2 regions of the Paenibacillus marchantiae genome follow, and region 1 is predicted to be linked to the other one. Evidence: a T-box and tRNA genes for the amino acid it is inferred to sense, from the RefSeq annotation. Region 1 holds a T-box; the other holds one or more tRNA genes.
What was found. A T-box is a leader RNA that pairs with one kind of tRNA and senses whether it is charged. The one in region 1 lies ahead of trpS (tryptophan--tRNA ligase), so its partner is inferred to be a tRNA-Trp.
Positions count from the first base shown of each region.

Region 2: it has a tRNA-Trp gene. The T-box ahead of trpS (tryptophan--tRNA ligase) is inferred to sense a tRNA for this amino acid. The anticodon was not compared.

Region 1 covers NZ_CP118270.1:1,874,644-1,882,247, reverse strand. Annotated here, with positions in the region: gene PTQ21_RS08680 (LCP family protein) at 1-952, shown strand, start outside; gene PTQ21_RS08675 (glutamate-1-semialdehyde 2,1-aminomutase) at 1,034-2,353, shown strand; gene PTQ21_RS08670 (aminotransferase-like domain-containing protein) at 2,440-3,834, opposite strand; gene PTQ21_RS08665 (DMT family transporter) at 4,012-4,947, shown strand; T-box leader at 4,975-5,278, shown strand; gene trpS (tryptophan--tRNA ligase) at 5,440-6,432, shown strand; gene PTQ21_RS08655 (GerAB/ArcD/ProY family transporter) at 6,501-6,809, shown strand; gene PTQ21_RS08650 (endospore germination permease) at 6,787-7,604, shown strand, end outside; gene PTQ21_RS08645 (spore germination protein) at 7,589-7,604, shown strand, end outside.
Region 2 covers NZ_CP118270.1:57,284-64,887, reverse strand. Annotated here, with positions in the region: rRNA gene PTQ21_RS00395 (23S ribosomal RNA) at 1-2,519, shown strand, start outside; tRNA gene PTQ21_RS00390 (tRNA-Asn) at 2,588-2,663, shown strand; tRNA gene PTQ21_RS00385 (tRNA-Ser) at 2,667-2,758, shown strand; tRNA gene PTQ21_RS00380 (tRNA-Glu) at 2,765-2,836, shown strand; tRNA gene PTQ21_RS00375 (tRNA-Val) at 2,905-2,980, shown strand; tRNA gene PTQ21_RS00370 (tRNA-Met) at 2,999-3,072, shown strand; tRNA gene PTQ21_RS00365 (tRNA-Asp) at 3,100-3,177, shown strand; tRNA gene PTQ21_RS00360 (tRNA-Phe) at 3,274-3,349, shown strand; tRNA gene PTQ21_RS00355 (tRNA-Thr) at 3,368-3,443, shown strand; tRNA gene PTQ21_RS00350 (tRNA-Tyr) at 3,453-3,538, shown strand; tRNA gene PTQ21_RS00345 (tRNA-Trp) at 3,545-3,618, shown strand; tRNA gene PTQ21_RS00340 (tRNA-His) at 3,648-3,720, shown strand; tRNA gene PTQ21_RS00335 (tRNA-Gln) at 3,732-3,806, shown strand; tRNA gene PTQ21_RS00330 (tRNA-Gly) at 3,811-3,885, shown strand; tRNA gene PTQ21_RS00325 (tRNA-Cys) at 3,892-3,965, shown strand; tRNA gene PTQ21_RS00320 (tRNA-Leu) at 3,991-4,069, shown strand; gene PTQ21_RS00315 (class I SAM-dependent methyltransferase) at 4,558-5,478, shown strand; gene PTQ21_RS00310 (helix-turn-helix domain-containing protein) at 5,662-7,604, opposite strand, start outside.

The sequences.
Region 1 (7,604 bases):
TCTCAATCAGTTGAATGGCTTGCAAAAGGAAGGCGATGATTCGCCGTTTGCCGGTATCGAAAATGTTGAAAAAGTAAGTACACCGGATCCTCCGAAATGGGAAGGCACCGAAACGGTTAATATTCTCGTTATGGGTGTTGATGCCCGCGGGCTGGAGAAGGGGGAAGTTCCTCGTTCTGACAGCATGATGGTCGTTTCGCTTGACCCACTCACCAAAAAAATTAATCTATTCTCCATTCTGCGCGACACATACGTCAACATTGACGGATATGGCAAGGAACGAATCAATACTGCTATTACCCATGGTCCCAACGTAGCAATGAAAGCTGCTGGAGACCTGCTGGGTATCCCTGTCCAGTATTATGTGTATACCGATTTCCAAGGATTCATCAAATTGGTGGATGCCGTTGGCGGTGTGGATTTTGACGTAGAGAAGGACATGCACTATACAAGTAAAGCGGACAATAATGAATACGATATTGATCTGAAAAAAGGCTACCAGCATTTGGATGGCGATACGGCTCTCATGTACGTTCGCTTCCGTCATGACGCCATGTCGGATTATGCCCGCTCCGAGCGGCAGCGCGAATTCCTGAAAGCTGTAGCAGCGAAAATGCAGTCAACGACAACGATTGCCAAACTGCCTTCCATTCTGGAAGAAGTAAATCCTTATGTAGATACCAATCTGACCCTCTCCGACATGTGGAAGCTGGGCGGACTCGGATATCAGAGCAGCATGAACGGCAGCGAGCAAATCCCGCCAATGAAAATGCTCAAGGAAGAGCGTACACCGGGCGGAGCTGAGGTGCTGACGGTAACCAGTGAAGAAAAACTTAAGCAATATATTCAAGATATCATTCATCCTCCTGCTCAAGAGGAAGGCAGCACTACTGGAGCCGAAGACAAAACGGCAAGTGGTGACGAACAAAACTCCAAGCAACCCGCACAGTAATGAAGTGCAACACGCAGAGGGCAGCCCACATGCTGCCCTCTCGCTGTGTTTGGTTTATCTAATACGAAAGGAAGTTATCTTATGAATCCATCACGTTCCCGTTCCGAGCTTTTATACGAAGAAGCACTTCAACATATTGTAGGAGGTGTGAACAGTCCCTCCCGCTCATTCAAAGCGGTGGGTGGCGGTGCACCTGTCTTTATGAAAAAGGCGCAAGGTGCGCACTTCTGGGATGTCGACGACAACCGTTATATCGATTATCTCGCAGCGTACGGCCCAATTGTTACAGGACATGCTCACCCTCATATTACCCAAGCGATTACCGAGGCAGCAGCCAATGGTGTACTGTACGGTACGCCTACGGAACTTGAGATCAAGCTCGCCAAAATGCTGAAGGAAGCCATTCCTTCAATGGACAAGGTTCGTTTTGTAAACTCCGGTACAGAAGCGGTCATGACCACCATCCGGGTTGCCCGCGCCTACACCAAACGTAATAAAATCGTGAAATTCGCCGGATGTTATCACGGTCACTCCGATCTGGTCCTTGTGGCAGCAGGTTCGGGGCCTTCCACGCTGGGTATTCCGGATAGTGCAGGTATTCCAACGAGCATTGCGCATGAAGTCATCACGGTACCTTTCAACGATCTGGACAGCCTGAAAGCAGCTCTGGAGCGTTGGGGCGATGATGTCGCTGCAGTCATGGTTGAACCGATTGTCGGCAACTTCGGTATGGTTATGCCGGAACCTGGCTTCTTGGAAGGACTCTGTGCCATGACTCGGGATAACGGCTCACTCGTTATTTACGACGAGGTCATTACAGCCTTCCGTTTCCACTATGGCTCCACACAGACGTACGCGGGACTGGACAATCATGCGGAGATCGAACCGGATCTGACTGCACTTGGCAAAATCATCGGCGGCGGTCTGCCCATCGGTGCTTACGGCGGTCGTAAACAGGTTATGGAGCAGGTTGCTCCACTCGGCCCGGCCTATCAAGCCGGAACGATGGCTGGTAACCCTGCGTCTATCTCTGCGGGTATCGCTTGTCTGGAGGTTCTGCAAGGCGAAGGTGTATATGCGGAGATGGAACGTCTTGCGATTGATCTGACTACAGGCCTTCAGGCTTCTGCGGATCGTCATGGCATTGCGTTAACCATTAACCGAATTCGTGGTGCCTTTTCCACCCACTTCTGTGACCATCCGATTACGAACTATGATCAAGCCCAGGATACCGATGGGGAACTGTTCGCTTCCTTCTTCCGTCATATGCTGAATCGTGGCATTAATCTGGCTCCTTCCAAATATGAAGCCTGGTTCCTGACCACTGCACATACGGACAAGGATATTCAAGAAACATTGGAAGCCGCAGAATCTTCCTTCAAAGCTATGGCTCAGGCGTAAACCGTTATCTAACAATTCACATGTCGCAGCATAGCATGTCACTGAAATTAAATTAATCACATGAAATAAAGGCGTCCCACAAGCGATTATTCCGCTTGTGTGGACGCCTTTTGCAGTTTCATTATCTCCTCACGGATAATCCTCAGCCCTTCCTTGATCCGTTGCTTAGGTACATTGGATATGTTTAACCGCAGCATTTTATCCTGATGTACCTCCTGTGCACCCTCCGGAAAATATCGTTCTGTTGTATCGGCAATCACTCCCCGTTGCTCCAACCGGGACAGCAAGACCTTGAGTGGCATATCCTTAGGCAGTGGCAGAACCGTATGCTCCCCTCCTGTGCGTGGTGCATTCACAAACGGAGTAAAGTCCGGGTAAGCATTAAGCTGTTGATACAGCTTGTTCATCCGGGCAGCATAACGACTGCGGATGACTTTGCCATGGTGGGCAAACATCCCGTTACGGATGTAGACTTCAAGTGCTGCCTGGGATAGTACTGCAGTGTCAATATCGAGCATTTTTTTGTATTTACTAAACGATGCAGTAAGACTTACAGGCAGAATAGCCACGCCAATCCGCAGGCCGGGAAACAGGATTTTGGAGTAACTTTTCAAATAAATGACTCGCCCTTCTGTATCATAGGACCATAATGGGTCCTGCTTCGTGTTCTCTTCCAAATCAGCCAAGAAATCATCCTCTACCAGATAGACATCATAACGCTGCGCCAGGCGGATTAATTTTTTCTTCTCAGCTGCCGTCAGGGAAGTCCCAATCGGGTTGTGAAAACGCGGCATAACATAAAAAAATTTGATATCTCCTTCGCGGAACTGTCGTTCGAGCGCGTCCCAATCCAGGCCCTCCAGAGAGCGCCTGACACCTGCAATAGGGACATTCAGTCCTTGTAGAAGCGAAGGCATATTATGATAACCCGGCAGTTCCAGCATTACCTGCTTTTTCCCATTTGGAAAAGGCATTAACGCCAGCACAGCTAGAGCTTGCTGCACCCCTGAAGTAATAAAGAACTGCTCCTTCCGGGCAAACACCTGATAATCGGCGAATTGCTTCTGCAACAATTCAATCAAGGAAGGCAAGCCTCTCTCGGTTCCATACAAAAACAAATCCGCCTGTTTCTTCTCCATTGCCTGATCCACACAATGGCGAAAATCGGAATAAGGGAATACACGCGGATCAGGAGCTGCAGAGGCAAAATCCAGCGGTCCCTGCCACTCTCCATCCTCCACTTCGGCTCCATTCTGTACCGCATAATATCCGGACTGAGGCACCGCGTAGACCAGATGCCGCTCTTCCAGCCACTCATACGCTCGTATGGCTGTACTCACACTACATTGATACTGCTCAGCCAGAACACGCACAGCCGGCAGTTTGATTCCTTTGTCCTGCCATTGTCCACTATTCTGCTGCCGCAATTGGTCCTGAATCCATTGCTTAAGTGATTCGGCGATGATTTCGTATTTTCTCATTGGATTCTGCAACTCCTCCGACTTCAGCATTACCTTAAGTGTACCGGTACAATAAACATTTTTGTCTATTGTACCACTATTGGTCTGGCAGTATATTGAATAAGGTCAGACAGCGTACGCAGCAACATATGCGCGGTTGTAGTAGTAAAGAAAAACCGTATTATTGGAGGAAAACCTATGAACAATAGCCAGACTAGAAGATACGCATATGTAGCAGCTGTTTTATATGCAGCCATTATTGGTTTATCCTTTTTATTTGTCAAAATGACGGTGAGTGTGGCACATCCAATTGATGTACTTGCACATCGTTTTGCTTTGTCATTACTCGTAGTCAGCATCCCTGTCATTTTCGGATGGATCAAGATCAAGCTAACCCTTCGTGATCTGTGGCGTATCATTCCGCTAGGGCTGCTCTCTCCTGTTTTGTTCTTTGCCTTTCAGGCATTCGGGTTAGTCTCGTCCAACTCATCGGAAGCAGGGATTATCCAGGCGATGGCCCCCGTATTCACACTTGTGTTGGCCTCTATCTTTCTAAAAGAACGTACATCCCTTTTGCAAAAACTGTTCCTGCTGTTGTCCGTGGCAGGTGTAATCTTTATTTTCTTGATGAAAGGGAGCGGGATGTCGGCAGGCAACTTTAAAGGTATTGCTTTACTGCTGCTCTCCACGGTGTGTTTTGCAGGTTATGGTGTATTGGCAAGACCCTTGGCGCAGAAATATAAACCGATGGAATTGACCTGGGTGACCCTGATGGTTGGATTTATCGTCTTCAACGCAGCTTCCCTGATTCGTCACGCGTCGAGCGGAACCATGGTGGATTATGTGAAGCCACTCGGAGATGCATCTTACCTAGGAGCACTGGCCTATCTGGCTGTCCTCTCCACCATGTTCTCCACGCTGCTGGCGAGTTATGCCCTGACTCATCTGGAAGCTTCCAAAATGAGTGTATTCAGTAATTTGTCCACACTCATTTCGATTGCTGGCGGAGCCTGGATATTGCATGAACCTGTCCATGGATACCACTTTGTTGGAGCCTTGCTGATCATCGCAGGTGTACTTGGCACCAATATGAGCGGAAGAAAACGCAAGCTGGTCAATCCAGATAAAGCATGATACAATGTGAAAAATTATAAACGGATGTTATCAACAATGATGAAGAGAAGTACACAGGACAGGATACCTCAGAGAGCCGGCGGATGGTGTGAGCAGGTGTATCGGTCATGTGGAAATGGGCTTCGGAGTTCCGAGTTGAACCCTTTCTGCCACCTGTACTCAGGAGCGCGGATCGTCAGTAGGCAAGGCGGCATGTTCAGCCGTTATCCATGGACAGGATATCGATAAGGATTATGTGGGCTTCCTGCATATATTTATCCGTATCCCTCAAGTGGGCCGCAACCAGCGGCCAATTAAGGTGGCACCGCGAAGCATAAGCCTCGTCCTTCTATTCTGTTCCCGTCTGGGAAACAGGATGAAGGACGAGGCTTTTTTAATTTATGTATGTACCCAAAACTGTTGCAGGCTGAAAGGAGGTGATGGTCGTGGAAGACGGCTGGTGGCGTCAGCAATTAAGGATCGAAAAATCACAACATCAAAGGAGAATGAACCATGAACAAGAACAAAGACATTATTTTAACCGGAGACCGGACAACCGGACAGCTTCATCTCGGCCATTACGTTGGCAGCCTGCGCAGTCGGGTGCAATTGCAGGATGAGTACAAAACGTATATTTTACTGGCTGATGTACAGGCGCTTACGACCCACTATGATCAACCGGGACTTATTGCAGACAGCGTGCACCAAGTGACACTCGATTATCTTGCCGTAGGTATCGATCCCAATAAAGCCACTCTGTTCATCCAGTCGATGATTCCGGAAATTGCCGAGCTGACTGTCATATTCTCCATGTTTATCACGGTGAACAGTCTTCGGCATAATCCCACGATTAAAAACGAAGCGCGTGACCGTGGCTATAAGGATCTCTATTACGGATTTCTCGGTTATCCTGTCAGTCAGGCTGCGGATATTGCGTTCTGCAAAGCAACCCTTGTTCCAGCGGGGGAAGACCAGATCCCACATATCGAAACAGCGCGGAAACTGGTCCGGCGGTTCAATGAATTATATTCGCCCGTTCTGCCTGAACCACGTATTCTGACCGGAGAACGGCTGGGCGGACTGGATGGCGTGGGCAAAATGAGCAAAAGCATGGGCAATGCCATCTCGTTGAATGCTCATCCTGATGATGTGTATGCCAAGCTGGCCAGGGCAAAAACCGATCCTGCCCGCATTCATCGTTCTGACCCGGGACATCCGGATATTTGTCCGGTATTTGCCTATCACCAGCTGTTTCGAAAGGATCAGGCCGCTGAGATTCATGCGAGCTGTAGTGACGGCACCATTGGTTGTAAGGATTGCAAGATGATTGCAGGCACTGCAATTAACGAACTGCTCTCCCCTTTCCGTGAACGGCGAAATTACTATGAACAACGTGGACATGAAGTGAAAGAAATCCTCGTGGAAGGCACACGCCAGGCCCGTCAGGCTGCACGTGAGACGATGCTTGAGGTTCGTGAAGCGATGGGGATACGTTATTTCGACTGACGGTATGAGAAGGCTTGATCACGTTAACACTGCTGAGAACAGTATATTGGGAAAAGAGGTCCCTCAGCATGAAACCAACACAGCCTTCTTTTTTGCAAGCCATGATGTTAATGATGTTATCTGTCGGCCTGATCAGTCACGTCCTGATCATCCCTGCCCTTTTGTCTTCGGCAAAAAGAGATGCATGGATATCCGTTCTGTTGTCTGCAGGGCCTTATCTTTTATTCACTCTAATGCTTGCCTATGTCTCTCGTTTTCTCCAGCACCAAACCTTGCATGAATGGCTGACTTCCCATCTTGGCAAGCCTCTTGGCATGCTGTTTCGGGTGGGAAACAGCCTCTTTTTTTCTGTCCGTGATCTACTTCACTCTGCATGATACCACCACTTGGGCCAAAACCAATTACCTGACGGAGACGCCCATATTGGTTACAAGCATTGCTCTGATGTCTCTCTGTGCCTATGCGGCCTATAAAGGAATACGCTCTCTGGCATTTACAGCAGGTTTGATCCTGCCCCTGGTTGTGCTGCTTGGCTTCTATGTAGCTATCGTCAATACACAGTACAAGGATTACAGTCGTCTGCTGCCTGTGCTTGAACATGGCTGGCATCCCGTACTTCATGGCACAGTCTACAGTCTTGCAGGCATGTTTGAGTTGCTGTTCATCTGGTACTTGCAGCCCCACCTCTCCAAACGGATACGTGTATGGCAGTACCTGATGCTCGCGATCATTATCCTTGGGCTGACACTTGGCCCACTCATTGGGGCGATCGTGGAATTTGACCCTTTTGAAGCTGCCAAAATGCGATATCCCGCCTTTGAAGAATGGCGAATTGCGTCCTTGGGCAAATATATTGCCCAGACTGATTTCTTTTCCATTTATCAGTGGCTCGCCGGTTCTTTTACCCGGATTAGTCTGGCCATGTATATTGTAGTAGAAATTTGGAATATTAAGAGCGCCTCCAGAAGGATCATATGTTGTGCCACTCTTGGCGTCTTTTTTATTCTTACCATGCTGTATCCTCTGGATGATATGACATTCGAAAAACTGCTTGTCCAATACATATTCCCGTTCAATCTCGTGTATCTGAGCGGACTAGCGGTGGTTGCAACAGCAGTTGCATACATCAGTTCACGCCATCAGAGGAGGAAACATCATGGAGCACCAAACGA
Region 2 (7,604 bases), 1.8 Mb from region 1:
ATGTATCCCGAGTAGTGCGGGGCACGTGAAACCCCGTATGAATCCGGCAGGACCATCTGCCAAGGCTAAATACTTCCTAGCGACCGATAGTGAAGCAGTACCGTGAGGGAAAGGTGAAAAGCACCCCGGAAGGGGAGTGAAATAGAACCTGAAACCGTGTGCTTACAAAAAGTCAGAGCCCGTTTTAGGGGTGATGGCGTGCCTTTTGTAGAATGAACCGGCGAGTTACGTTCCCGTGCAAGGTTAAGGTGAAGAGCCGGAGCCGCAGCGAAAGCGAGTCTGAATAGGGCGACATAGTACGTGGACGTAGACCCGAAACCGGGTGATCTACCCCTGTCCAGGGTGAAGGTGCGGTAACACGCACTGGAGGCCCGAACCCACGCATGTTGAAAAATGCGGGGATGAGGTGGGGGTAGCGGAGAAATTCCAATCGAACTCGGAGATAGCTGGTTCTCCCCGAAATAGCTTTAGGGCTAGCCTCGGAAAACAGAGTCGTGGAGGTAGAGCACTGATTGGGTGCGGGGCCCGCAAGGGTTACCAAGCTCAGTCAAACTCCGAATGCCATAGACTTACTTCCGGGAGTCAGACAGTGAGTGCTAAGATCCATTGTCAAAAGGGAAACAGCCCAGACCATCAGCTAAGGTCCCCAAGTGTGTGTTAAGTGGGAAAGGATGTGGAGTTGCACAGACAACCAGGATGTTGGCTTAGAAGCAGCCACCATTGAAAGAGTGCGTAATAGCTCACTGGTCGAGTGACTCTGCGCCGAAAATGTAACGGGGCTAAACACACCACCGAAGCTATGGCTTGATACTATGTATCAGGGGTAGGGGAGCGTTGTATAAGGGTTGAAGGTGTACCGTAAGGAGCGCTGGACATTATACAAGTGAGAATGCCGGTATGAGTAACGAAAAGATCAGTGAGAATCTGATCCGCCGAAAGCCTAAGGGTTCCTGAGGAAGGCTCGTCCGCTCAGGGTAAGTCGGGACCTAAGGCGAGGCCGAAAGGCGTAGTCGAAGGACAACAGGTCGAAATTCCTGTACCACCGTAAGCCGTTATGAGCAATGGGGGGACGCAGCAGGGTAGTGACGCGGACTGATGGATGTCCGTCTAAGCAGTGAGGCTGATGTGTAGGCAAATCCGCACATCATTAAGGCTGGGCTGTGATGGGGAGCGAAAATTATAGTAGCGAAGGTCATGATCTCACACTGCCAAGAAAAGCCTCTAGCCAGGTGATGGTGCCCGTACCGCAAACCGACACAGGTAGGCGAGAAGAGAATTCTAAGGCGCGCGGAAGAACTCTCGTTAAGGAACTCGGCAAAATGACCCCGTAACTTCGGGAGAAGGGGTGCCCCGGTAGTGTGAATAGCACGAGGGGGCCGCAGTGAAAAGGCCCAAGCGACTGTTTAGCAAAAACACAGGTCTGTGCGAAGCCGTAAGGCGAAGTATACGGGCTGACGCCTGCCCGGTGCTGGAAGGTTAAGGGGAGCGGTTAGGAGCAATCCGAAGCTGTGAACCGAAGCCCCAGTAAACGGCGGCCGTAACTATAACGGTCCTAAGGTAGCGAAATTCCTTGTCAGGTAAATTCTGACCCGCACGAATGGCGTAACGACTTGGGCGCTGTCTCAACGAGAGATCCGGTGAAATTTTAATACCTGTGAAGATGCAGGTTACCCGCGACAAGACGGAAAGACCCCATGGAGCTTTACTGCAGCTTGATATTGAATTTGGGTACGATCTGTACAGGATAGGTGGGAGCCTTTGAAACGTGAGCGCCAGCTTGCGTGGAGGCACCGTTGGGATACCACCCTGATCGTATCTAGGTTCTAACCTGGTACCGTAATCCGGTGCGGGGACAGTGTCAGGTGGGCAGTTTGACTGGGGCGGTCGCCTCCTAAAGAGTAACGGAGGCGCCCAAAGGTTCCCTCAGAATGGTTGGAAATCATTCGAAGAGTGCAAAGGCATAAGGGAGCTTGACTGCGAGACCTACAAGTCGAGCAGGGACGAAAGTCGGGCTTAGTGATCCGGTGGTACCGCATGGAAGGGCCATCGCTCAACGGATAAAAGCTACCCTGGGGATAACAGGCTTATCTCCCCCAAGAGTCCACATCGACGGGGAGGTTTGGCACCTCGATGTCGGCTCATCGCATCCTGGGGCTGAAGTAGGTCCCAAGGGTTGGGCTGTTCGCCCATTAAAGCGGTACGCGAGCTGGGTTCAGAACGTCGTGAGACAGTTCGGTCCCTATCTGTCGTGGGCGTAGGAAATTTGAGAGGAGCTGTCCTTAGTACGAGAGGACCGGGATGGACGTACCGCTGGTGTACCAGTTGTTCCGCCAGGAGCACCGCTGGGTAGCTATGTACGGAAGGGATAAGCGCTGAAAGCATCTAAGCGTGAAGCCCCCCTCAAGATGAGATTTCCCAGTATGTAAGACCCCTTGAAGACGACGAGGTAGATAGGCTGGGGGTGGAAGTGCAGCAATGCATGGAGCTGACCAGTACTAATCGGTCGAGGGCTTATCCAAATATGCAAGTTATAAATCGCACATTTCGTTTCGGATCTAGTTTTCAGAGAATGATCTCTGAAGCATATTCCCTGATAGCTCAGTTGGTAGAGCACTCGACTGTTAATCGAGTTGTCACAGGTTCGAGCCCTGTTCGGGGAGCCATATGGAGAGGTGTCCGAGTTGGCCGAAGGAGCACGATTGGAAATCGTGTAGGCGCCACAAGCGTCTCGAGGGTTCGAATCCCTCTCTCTCCGCCATAGTAAGGCCCGTTGGTCAAGGGGTTAAGACACCTCCCTTTCACGGAGGTAACAGGGGTTCGAATCCCCTACGGGTCATATCTAACTTCAAAAAAAGAAGTTGATTTTCACAGCAGTTTTATGATAAGATCATAAATGTGTTGTTCGGAGGCTTAGCTCAGCTGGGAGAGCATCTGCCTTACAAGCAGAGGGTCGGGGGTTCGATCCCCTCAGCCTCCACCATATAACTTTTAATAACGACGCGGGGTGGAGCAGCCCGGTAGCTCGTCGGGCTCATAACCCGAAGGCCGCAGGTTCAAATCCTGCCCCCGCAATTATACTTTCTTTCAAGAAAGTGATCTGGAACCGTGGTGTAGTTGGCCTAACATGCCTGCCTGTCACGCAGGAGATCGCGGGTTCGAATCCCGTCGGTTCCGCCATTTTAATCTTTACATGAGGAAGCTGTTCACTAAATCTGCTATATGGCACCGAACGCCCTAGATAAAGTGTAACGTTTCGAGATTAAACTTTATTGTGGCTCGGTAGCTCAGTCGGTAGAGCAGAGGACTGAAAATCCTCGTGTCGGCGGTTCGATTCCGTCCCGAGCCACCATTTATCACAACTTAATACGCCGGTGTAGCTCAACTGGTAGAGCAACTGACTTGTAATCAGTAGGTTGGGGGTTCAAGTCCTCTCGCCGGCACCATGTAATCCTGGAGGATTAGCGAAGTGGCCAAACGCATCAGACTGTAAATCTGCTCCCGTACGGGTTCGGTGGTTCGAATCCATCATCCTCCACCAGTTTTTAGGGGCATAGTTTAAAGGTAGAACAACGGTCTCCAAAACCGTTGGTGTGGGTTCAATTCCTGCTGCCCCTGCCAATTAACTTTTAAGAGCATATTGTATTATGGCGGTCGTGGCGAAGTGGTTAACGCACCGGTTTGTGGATCCGGCATTCGGGGGTTCAATTCCCCTCGATCGCCCTTTTGTTTTTTGGGGATTAGCCAAGCGGTAAGGCAACGGACTTTGACTCCGTCATGCATAGGTTCAAATCCTATATCCCCAGCCATTATGCGGACGTGGCTCAGCGGTAGAGCATCGCCTTGCCAAGGCGAGGGTCGCGGGTTCGATTCCCGTCGTCCGCTCCAAAATATGGCGCCATAGCCAAGTGGTAAGGCACAGCTCTGCAAAAGCTTTATCCCCAGTTCGAATCTGGGTGGCGCCTCCAGTATATTTTTATAAAAACATCATATGCCGGCGTGGCGGAATGGCAGACGCGCTCGACTCAAAATCGAGTGGGAAACCGTGGAGGTTCGAGTCCTCTCGCCGGTATTCAAGCAAGTAAGGAAAAGCTCATTAGATGCAAAATCTAATGAGCTTTTTTTATTTGATGGGTTGAAAGATGACTTGTGGTACTTAGGCAAAGAGGGGGATCCTGAATGGATTCTTGTAGGTCACCACAACAATTACTGCAGGGGAATTCAGCATGATGTGCTTGGGCAAATACGCGACATTCTGGTATCTCTAGATTCAAAGTAGTGCTTTACCTGTAAATTGGCGACCTTTCAATTGCTGTGCTACTGCGTCAATTTCATCCCCTAATTTCTTATGGCTTATAGAAGGAGATGAAGTTATTTTTGTTTATGTATTGACGCATAACTTCAATGAGTATATTGTAGACATATAAAGTCTCTGATATTATTTTGAATAATTATGGATATTATAGCTCTTTTAAACATATAAAAGATGCTTATCAAAACAAGATAATATCCTTTTTGCGAGCGGATTTATATTTTATAAAAGAAATGGAGGGAAGCAACGTGTCTGAGGAAAAACATATATCCAAGCATTCTGAAATATTATTCGATCTATCTATGTGGGAAGAAGCGTGGAAGAATCAGTCCACAGCTTCAACATACAATATGAAGAGCGCAGCGTTTGACGCGAAATCAGCGTTTGAACGATGGGCTAGAGAATATCATCAACAATCGTTTACAGAAGAAGGAAAGCAGCGATCCGGACGCATCATAGGCTGGATTGAAAATCAGGGAGTGAGTTTTGACGGGGTATCGATATTAGACATTGGAGCAGCGTCGGGCATCTTTACGATTCCTTTTGCAACCAAAGGAGCGACCGTTACAGCTGTAGAGCCCTCTGAACTGTTAGTTTCATTAATGAAGGAGACAATTCCTGCATCCCTTACATCCAGTATTGATATCGTTTCAGAGCGGTTCGAGGATATATCGATTCAGGACAAGGGTTGGGAGAAGAAATATGATTTTGCATTTGCATCCATGTGCCCGGCAATGTCGAATTGGGAAACGATTGAACAGGCGATCAGCACTGCCCGAAAGTATGTTTATATCAGCACGATGGCTGGACCGAGAGAACACACACTAATAAATGAGCTTAAAGAGGTACTAGGTGTCTATCCATCATACAACGCTGGAGATATGGGATATATACAACAGCTGCTGTACCTGAAAGATTATTCTTACACCACCTTGATCACTAAAGAAACAAGTTATATGGAGATGTCTGTTGAGGAAGTCGTTGATAAGCTTCAGGAGTGGCTTAGTACGCATGAACTGCCAACGGATGAAGGTTCACTTGCCCTGGCTGAGCAATATATTAGAGACACTTACAAGGATGGTATGGTTACATTCTCACGTGGAGGGAAGTTCGGTAAAATTCTGATTCAATTGGAGCAACCGAATATGAAAGTGGTACGGCCCAAGTAACAGTACACCCATTTCAGCAATAATCAATTTAGATGAAATTTTAAGGGAGCAAAGGGAGCAGTTATACTGCTCCCTTTTGATGTTCATATATAAAACAACTTATTCTTCGACTAAATAACAAACGTTCTTCTTCTATAGATAGAAATAGTTATAACCGTCGTACTTCATCACCAAAAGAGCCAATTATTGCTTTATGGATAGATCAGGCTTCTGCTTTCGTTCCCTATACTGTCCAGGAGTGATCCCTTCCCATTTTCGAAAAGAACGGATAAAGTTCTGCGGGTTGTTATAACGAAGCCGTGCGGCAATATCCTTGACCGCTAGCTCGCTTTCGTCAAGCCACTTTTTAGCTATACTGAAGCGGTACTTCGTCAGATACTCACTGAAAGCACAGCCTGTCTCTTTGCGGAACACACTACTTAGGTAGTTGGCATTGTAGTGAAGTCTGGATGCGCATTCCTCCAACGTCAGATCCTTATCGTATTCTTTCTGGATGATGGCAATCATTTTCTCGGATATGTGCTGATATTGGGCGTACTGTCTTTCTTTCAAAATGAGAATGATCGGTATGATGATATGATTGTTAAACCATTGCTCAACCTCAGCTGCGTACTGTAGAGCATGAAGTTCATTGAAGATAGACCCATGGCCTTTGGAGATCTGTCCCAATCGTATACCGGATTCCTGCATCATCTGCAAAATATGTGTTAACAATCGGGTAAGTGCTACCTGATATTCTTCCGGTGTACATTCCATGCCGAACAGCACTTCAAGCAACTGATGGAGATGAGAGGAGGCCTGGGCTTCATCGGCATTTTGGATAGCCTGAATCAGCGTATACTCCAGTGATTCTGGATATGGAAGTGCCCAATGGGAGGTACGATTATCGATCGCCTCAAATTGAAAGATGATGCCTGCTCCCAGTTTCATTCGATGCTTGAGCGCTTCAAGGGCCTCCGTATAAGCTTGCGGTATCTGAAATAGGGAGACGTGGGGCCGACTAAAGCCAATGCTTACCTGGAGACTAAGGATCTCACTGATCTGAAGTTGTAGTTGTTCCGTTAACGTATACACATGCTGTGAAAAGCGAACACGATCTTTCTCAGGGGTACCGATAATTGTAATAACAGCCTGTTCATATACGACAGGAAGTAACTGTTGTTCTGCATAAACACTCTCCTCCAGTATATTCTGAACGGCAAACAGCAACAAATCACGATCCTTGGCATGATATTTGGTGTGATTCATAAGATCAGCCTGGATTGCAATGACGGCTATTTGTTGCCATTTTTGAAGCTGTGAACCATAACCATTCTCTCTGAGTGTGTCATGAAGAGTGGATGGAGCATTTTTGCCCAGAAGCAGGTTGATTAGAAAATGAGTGCGGATCTGCAACTTATACTGATTCAATTTGCTTTCAAGTTGGGATCGAGAAGCAGACAGCTGTGAAACGCCAGCTCTGATTTGCTCAAATTCATCCATATGAAGGGTAGAATTGGTTTCCAAGTTACCTTTGGATAAGCGTTTATCACCAAGTTGTACGAGAAGCTTGCGTATGGGTATAACCATTCTTCTCGAACCTGCCCATGAGAGCAACAGTGAAAGCAGTAGCATAGCGACACTGATATACATGGTGTGCAACCCAATTTGAACATACTCGTGAGTAAGAATATTCGTAGGCGAAATGAGAATATATGTCCACCCTTTTAGAGAAGAATGCGTATAGGACAGCGAGTAACGTGTATCTGCAATACGTACCTCCCGTTGGCCTGAAGAGGCAGCGAATCCACGGATAGATAACAGCTCGCTAAGATTGGTACCGGATTCGCTATCTTTTATTCCTGCTGCAGCCAATGGCTGACCAATATATTCGGGATCGGGGTGGACCATGATGCGTTGTTTACGATTCAAAATGATTAGTCCGACCTTAGAGCTGTCTGGTGAATCCTCTTCCAGTGGTTTTTGCAGTGAACATGCGGGAATTCCCGCAATCAGGGCAGCGTCAGAAGAAACATTTACATCGGGTATCGATCTGGCGAGTGCAATATGGTAAATGCAGCCTGAATTCATCAAGCGTTCATTATTGTTAAACACGGATGATGGTGTAAGCTGCCAACCGGATGTGA